2 regions of the Janthinobacterium sp. 61 genome follow, and region 2 is predicted to be linked to the other one. Evidence: predicted binding sites of a transcription regulator. Region 2 holds the regulator's gene; the other holds the start of a gene.
What was found. The regulator FliA, encoded in region 2, starts transcription of late flagellar genes. The targets are predictions, from matches to a motif close to CTAAAGTTTNNNNNNNNNNNGCCGNTA.

Region 1: CLU92_RS25490 (DUF5610 domain-containing protein) is a predicted target of FliA. The motif match lies at 2,117-2,143, and genes of this name have one in related genera.

The regions. Positions count from the first base shown of each region.
Region 1 covers NZ_PJMQ01000001.1:5,629,728-5,633,135, reverse strand. Annotated here, with positions in the region: gene CLU92_RS25500 (HPF/RaiA family ribosome-associated protein) at 1-97, shown strand, start outside; gene CLU92_RS25495 (GGDEF domain-containing protein) at 359-1,324, shown strand; gene CLU92_RS25490 (DUF5610 domain-containing protein) at 1,431-2,045, opposite strand; gene sbcB (exodeoxyribonuclease I) at 2,202-3,408, shown strand, end outside.
Region 2 covers NZ_PJMQ01000001.1:3,120,799-3,124,206, reverse strand. Annotated here, with positions in the region: gene flhF (flagellar biosynthesis protein FlhF) at 1-552, shown strand, start outside; gene CLU92_RS14325 (antiactivator of flagellar biosynthesis FleN protein) at 545-1,408, shown strand; gene CLU92_RS14320 (RNA polymerase sigma factor FliA) at 1,453-2,184, shown strand; gene CLU92_RS14315 (flagellar motor protein) at 2,166-2,912, shown strand; gene motD (flagellar motor protein MotD) at 2,918-3,408, shown strand, end outside.

The sequences.
Region 1 (3,408 bases), 2.5 Mb from region 2:
CGATAGCGCCCTGGGCCGCCTGCAAGACAGCAAGCGCCACGCCACCGGCAAGAATGCCGTGATCGATACGGCCGAAGCGGAAGAAACCGCCGAGTAACTCCACCCACCGCAGTACTCTAGTGACCAAGGCAGCCGTTCAAGGCTGCCTTTGCACATCCGGCCCGCCTTTCGCGCGCGGCAACAACAATGCCAAAACCATCAGCATTCCCGCTGATTAACGCGACATTGAAATAATTGTCGTATTTCCCACAGTAAGTGACATCAAGCAAGCCTTTGCCGTTACAGCCAAGGCCGCTTTACGCTATCATGAAGATACCGTCCCGCTGCTCGCGCGCGTCGGCTTTTTGAAAGTATGATTGTGGAACATATCGGCAACTTCGGCGCTTCAGGCTGCAACATCGGCGATTTACAGCTATTTTGCGATGCTGCGGATAGCCAGACGGCCGCCATGCTGGCGCCCTGCCCCGTCATGCGCCTCGAAGCGGGCGAAGCCATTGCCGACAGCAAGGGCACCAGCCTGTACATCGTCCTGCGCGGCTCGCTAGCCGTGGCGGCCGACACCCACACGGGTATGGATGACGGCACCGTCAGCAAGGTCTTGCCCGGCGAAAGCGTGGGCGAACAATCGGTGCTCGATGAAGCAAGCAACCTGGCCGCCATTTCTGCCCTGGAAGAAACCGATTTGCTGGTGATCGACGCGGCCGTCGTCTGGGAATTGATCGAACAATCGAACGGTCTGGCGCGCAACCTGCTGCGCTTGCTGTCCTTCCGCATCCGCGCCGCCAATGCCCTGCTGCGCAGGCGCCAGAAACTGGGCGAATTCTACCGCCAGCTGTCTATGGTCGACAGCCTGACGGGCTTGTACAACCGCGCCTGGCTGACCGATTTACTGCCGAACATGATCATCACCGCTCACGCCAGCAACTCTCCGCTGTCGCTGGTGATGATAGATCTCGACCATTTCAAGCGCTTCAACGACACGCACGGCCACCAGGCGGGCGACCAGGCGCTGCGCATCGCCGCGCAAGTGCTGGGCGCAGCCCTGAGGCCCACGGATTTTGCCGTGCGCTATGGTGGCGAGGAAATGATGGTGATCTTGCCAGATACCAACGAACACGTCGCCTTGCGGGTGGCCGAGCGCCTGTGCGAGCGCATGGAGCACGCCGTCATCTTCGCCGACATGCGCAGCGCGCTGCCGCACATCACGGGCTCGTTCGGCGTGGCCAGGCTGGAGGCGGAACAGGACGACGAAGCGTTGATCGCGGCGGCCGATGCGGCGCTGTACCGCGCCAAAGCCGGCGGGCGCAACCGCGTAAGCACCTGATAAAAAGCCCATGGCGTCGTTGCATTGCCTCGTCGTACATTCGTACTGCCTTCGGCAATGCGCCTCGCCCTGGACATTTTCTCCGGCGCTTCCGGCGTAATAAGGATCAGCTGGCCTTGCTGTCGGCCGGCTTGGCGGTCTCATCCTTCTTGCTGCTGTGCGCGGCGATGAAATCCGCATAGCCCTTTTGCACCAGTTCATACGTCTTGTCGATATTGCCGGCGATATCGCCATTCAGCACTTTCAAGCCACCCAGAATGTCGCGCGCTTCCTTGAAGCCTTTTTCCATGCCGCCGCTGATGGTGTCCATGAACTTGGTCAGGGCCGTATCGTCATCAAGGCCGGGGTTCTGTTTTTTGAACGCGTCAAAAAACCCCGTCGACAGCGATACAATGCGGCTTGCCGTCGCCTCGGCGCTATTGTCCTGCGAGGCTGCGTTCTGGATGGCGTCGTCGCCGTACTGGCCCTTCAGCGCTTCATTGATATTCGTGATGGCCGTCTTGTACAGCAGCGCCAGCGGCTCGTTTTCCGAACCGATCGAGACATTTAGCGACGCCTGCATGATGGAGGCGTTCAACTGCAGCTTGCTGCGGTCATTCACGCTCATTTCAGTCTTGACGCCGTCCTTTTGCTGGACTTTATCGTCCTTGCCGGCAACGCCGGTACTGACGGAAGTCACGGAAGGGGTGGAATTGCCGCTTGCGGCGATGGGAATTGACACGATAGACCTCCTTGAACGGGCAATATATGCCACCATGCGGGAAACGCAATGATGACCATGCTCTCGTGTAGTATCGGCAGGTTTTCAGAAAACTGTAGCAGTGGCACTTTTAGCGGCCCGGATAACCAATTAAGCAACGACCATCAACGACCATCAATGACTACCCAGACTTTCCTTTGGCACGACTACGAAACCTTTGGCGCCCAGCCGCGCCGCGACCGTCCGGCCCAGTTCGCAGCCATCCGCACGGATGCCGACCTGAACGAGATCGGCGACCCGATCATGCTGTATTGCCAGCCTGCAAATGACTTCCTGCCCGACCCGCAATCGTGCCTGATCACGGGCATCACGCCGCAGCAATGCTTGCAGCTGGGCGTGCCCGAACACCAGTTCGCCGCCACCATCGAAGCGGCCTTTTCGGAACCGGGCACCATCGGCGTGGGCTACAACACCATCCGTTTCGATGATGAAGTCACGCGTTTCCTGTTCTGGCGCAACCTGATCGACCCGTATGCGCGCGAATGGAAGAACCATTGCGGCCGTTGGGACATTCTCGACGTGGTGCGCATGACGCACGCGCTGCGCCCGGAAGGCATTCAATGGCCGAAGCGCGACGATGGCCAGACCAGTTTCAGGCTGGAACACTTGAGCAAGGCCAATGGCCTGGCCCACGAAGCGGCGCATGATGCGCTGTCCGACGTGCGCGCCACCATCGCCCTGGCCCGCCTGATCCGTGAAAGGCAGCCGAAACTGTTCGAATTCTGCCTGGCCCTGCACAAGAAAGACAGGGTCGCCAGTGAAATGGGCATGCACCTGGCCGCCGGCGAGCGCCAGCCCTTCCTGCACGTGTCCGGCATGTTCCCCGCCGAACGGGGCTGCCTGGGCATCGTCTGGCCGCTGGCCACGCACCCGAGCAATAAAAATGAAATTCTCGTCTGGGACTGCGCCTACGATCCGCGCGAACTGTTCAATCTGGATGCCGACACCATCCGTACGCGTTTGTTCACGCGCAAGGAGGCCATGCCGGAAGGCATGACGCGCCTGCCCGTGAAAAGCGTGCACCTGAACAAGTCGCCCATGCTGGTCGGCAACCTGAAAACCCTGTCGCCCGCCATGGCCGCGCAATGGGGCATCGATGTGGAAGCGGCGCGCGCCAACGCGCAGCTGGCCGCCACGGCGCCGAACATGGAGGCGATCTGGGCCGAAGTGTTCCAGCGCCCGGGCGCGAATGTCGCCCTGGATGTGGATGAAGATTTGTACAATGGTTTCGTCAGCAACGACGACCGCCGCCTGCTCGAATCCCTGCGCCGCGATACGCCGGCCAAGCTGGCCACGGCCCGCCCCTCGTTTGCCGACGAACGCT
Region 2 (3,408 bases):
GCGCACGAACAGCTGCGCATCTACGGCAAGATCCTCGGCGTGATGGTGCATTCGGTGAAGGATGAAGCGGACTTGCGCATCGCCCTGAAGGAATTGAAGAACAAGCACACGGTGCTGATCGATACGGTGGGCGTGAGCCAGCGCGACCAGATGGTCACGGAACAAGTGGCCATGCTGTCGGGCGCCGGCGCCGACGTAAAACGTTTGCTGTGCCTGAACTCCACCGCGACGCAGGAAACGTTGAACGAGGTGGTGCGTGCCTACCAGGGCAGCGGCCTGGCAGGCTGCATCATGACCAAGCTCGATGAAGCGGCCTCGATCGGCAATGTGCTCGACGTGGTGATCCGCCAGAAACTGAACCTGTTTTATGTGTCGAACGGCCAGCGCGTGCCGGAAGACCTGTACCTGGCCGACCGCGGCTATCTGATCGACCGCGCCTTCAAGCTCAAGCGCGATGCGGCGGCGACGCAGTTTTCCGATGCCGAACTGCCGCTGCTGATGGCGCAGGCAGCTGCCCGCAACAATGAAGCGCGCGGGGTGCGCCTTGGCTAATTTTGATTTCGACCAGGCCGAAGGCTTGCGTCGCATGCTGGCCGGCCCGCAGCCGCGGGTGATGACTTTTCTCTCTGCCACGCCGCAGGACGACAAGGGTGCCATGCTGGTCAACCTGGGCGCCTCGCTGGTCTACGGCGGCAATGACGTGCTGCTGCTCGACGCCAGCGGCGGCAGCGATGGCGTCGCTGCGCGCCTGGGACTGGCGCACGGCGCCAGCCTGCGCGACGTGGCGCGCCAGCAGTGCGCCTTGAACCAGGTCATCCACCAGGTGCCGCAAGGCTTCGGCGTAGCCAGCCTGGGTGCGCGCAACCACCTGATGGACAGCATGGACTATGCGGGCGAGGAAGAACTGCGCCGCCTGGGCAAGACCTTCGAGGTGATGGCGCGCCAGAGCGGCATCGTGCTGGTCGACGGCGTCATGGCCGACGAGGGCGATTGCTTTCCCGTGCCGCTGATGGCCTCGTCCGATATCGTGGTGCAAGTGTCGACCAGCGCCACTTCGATCAAGGCGGCATACTGCCTGATCAAGCGCCTGAGCCAGGAACTGGGACGCCGTCCGTTTGGCATTCTGGTCACCGGCGCTTCCGAATCCGAGGCAAAAGTGGTATACGATAATATGGCGCAGGCGGCGAGCCGTTACCTGGCCGTGAAACTGACCTCGATGGGGTCGGTGCCTGCCGATGAGTATCTGCACCGCGCGGCGCGTCTGGGCCGCAGCGTGGTCGATGCCTTTCCGCTGGCGGGAGCTTCGGTGGCGTTTCGCGGACTGGCCGAGCGGCTGGCCCGTTCGGCGGCGCCGGTGCTCGGTGGCACCTTGTACCAGACGGGGAGCCCGCACCAGTTCAGCGTCTGAATCCATCATCAGCACACGATAGCAGTTAAAACAATAAGCAGCCTATGTACACGGTCAAAGGGAAATCGAACAAGGACTATTTGCTGACGGAGCACATTCCGCTGGTGAAGCGTCTGGCGCACCATATGAAGGCGAAATTGCCGCCTTCGGTCGAGGTCGATGACCTGATCCAGGCCGGCATGATCGGCCTGCTCGACGCCATCAGCCGCTATGAAGAGACGCATGGCGCGCAGTTCGAGACATATGCCGTGCTGCGCATCCGCGGCGCCATGCTCGACGAATTGCGCACCAGCGACTGGTTGCCGCGCAGCATGCGCCAGAACATGCGCAAGATCGAAGAGGCGATGAGCATCCTGCAGCAGCGCCTGGGACACCCGCCGACGGAATCGGAAGTGGCGAAATTGCTGAAAATGTCGCTCGTCGATTACCAGGAAATGCTGGGCGACGGCGGCGGCCACCAGTTGCTGTACTACGAAGACTTTCATGACCCGGACGGCAATGACAGCTTTCTCGACCGCCATTGCGTGGACGAGGACAGCGACCCCTTGCGGTCCCTGCTCGATACCGATTTCCGGCAATCCGTGATCGATGCCATCGACGCGCTGCCGCCACGCGAGAAAATGCTCATGGGCCTGTACTACGAAGAAGAGCTGAACCTGAAGGAGATCGGCGCGGTGATGGGCGTGTCCGAATCGCGTGTCTCGCAGCTGCATACCCAGGCCGTCGCACGCCTGCGGGCAACCTTGAGGGAGCTGGCGTGGACTGGTCCAGCGTAATCGGGCTGGCGCTGGCGCTGGCGGGCCTTCTGGTCGGCCAGGCACTGGAAGGCGGCAAGATGGCCTCCCTGCTGCAGCCGGCCGCCTTTGCCATCGTCATCGTCGGCACCTTCGGCGCCGTGCTGCTGCAAACGCGGCTGCGTACTTTCGTGCGCGGCCTGGAAATGCTGCGCTGGGTGTTTTTGCCGCCGGCCGATACGCGCGCCGCGCTGGCGCGCGACATCGGGCAATGGAGCTTGACGGCGCGCCGCGATGGCACGCTGGCGCTCGAACGCCTGATGGAAAACACGGCCGACCGTTTCAACGCCAAGGGTTTGCGCATGATCGTCGACGGCATCGCCCCCGACAAGCTGCGCCAGTTGCTCGACGTGGAGATCTCTGCCTACGAAATGGCCGAGCGCCAGGCCGTCAAGGTGTGGGAGTCGGCGGCCGGCTATTCGCCCACCATCGGTATTCTGGGCGCCGTGCTGGGCTTGATCCATGTCATGGAAAACCTCACCGACCCGAGTAAATTGGGCAGCGGCATCGCCGTGGCGTTTGTATCGACCATCTACGGTGTGGGCCTGGCCAATCTGCTGTTCTTGCCGGTGGCCAATAAACTCAAGGCCATCGTCTCGCGCCGGGTGCTGCAATATGAAATCACGGCCGCCGTGCTGTACGACATCGCCACGGGCGACCACACGCGCATCATCGAAGAGCGCGTGGCCAGCCTGCTGCACGAGCACTGACCATGATGCGGCGCGCGCGCAGGAAGTATGACGAGGAACCGGACAACCAGGACCGCTGGCTGATCTCGTACGCCGACTTCATCACTTTGTTGTTCGCCTTTTTCGTCGTCATGTATGCGATTTCGCAAGTCAACGAAGGTAAATACCGCGTCTTCCAGAATGCCATCGGCCAGGCTTTCAGCCTGGAAAAGGGTGCGCCGCCCATCATCATGGAAGCACCGCAAGCCATTGCGCTGCCGAATCCCGCCCTGAAACGCCGCACTGAAGCCCTCCGCCGCGAGCGCGAACACATGACGCGCCTGGCGCAGGATCTCACGTCCACCCTGGCGCCGCTGGTCAAGGAAGGCAAGGTCAGGGTCACGCAGACGAGCCGCGGCGTGAGCGTGGAAATCAATGCCAGTGTGCTGTTCGACCCGGGCGCCGCAGGGCTGACGGCCGAGTCGGACCAGGCCTTGCGCGCCGTGGCCGTGCTGCTCAAGGATGACACGCACGACGT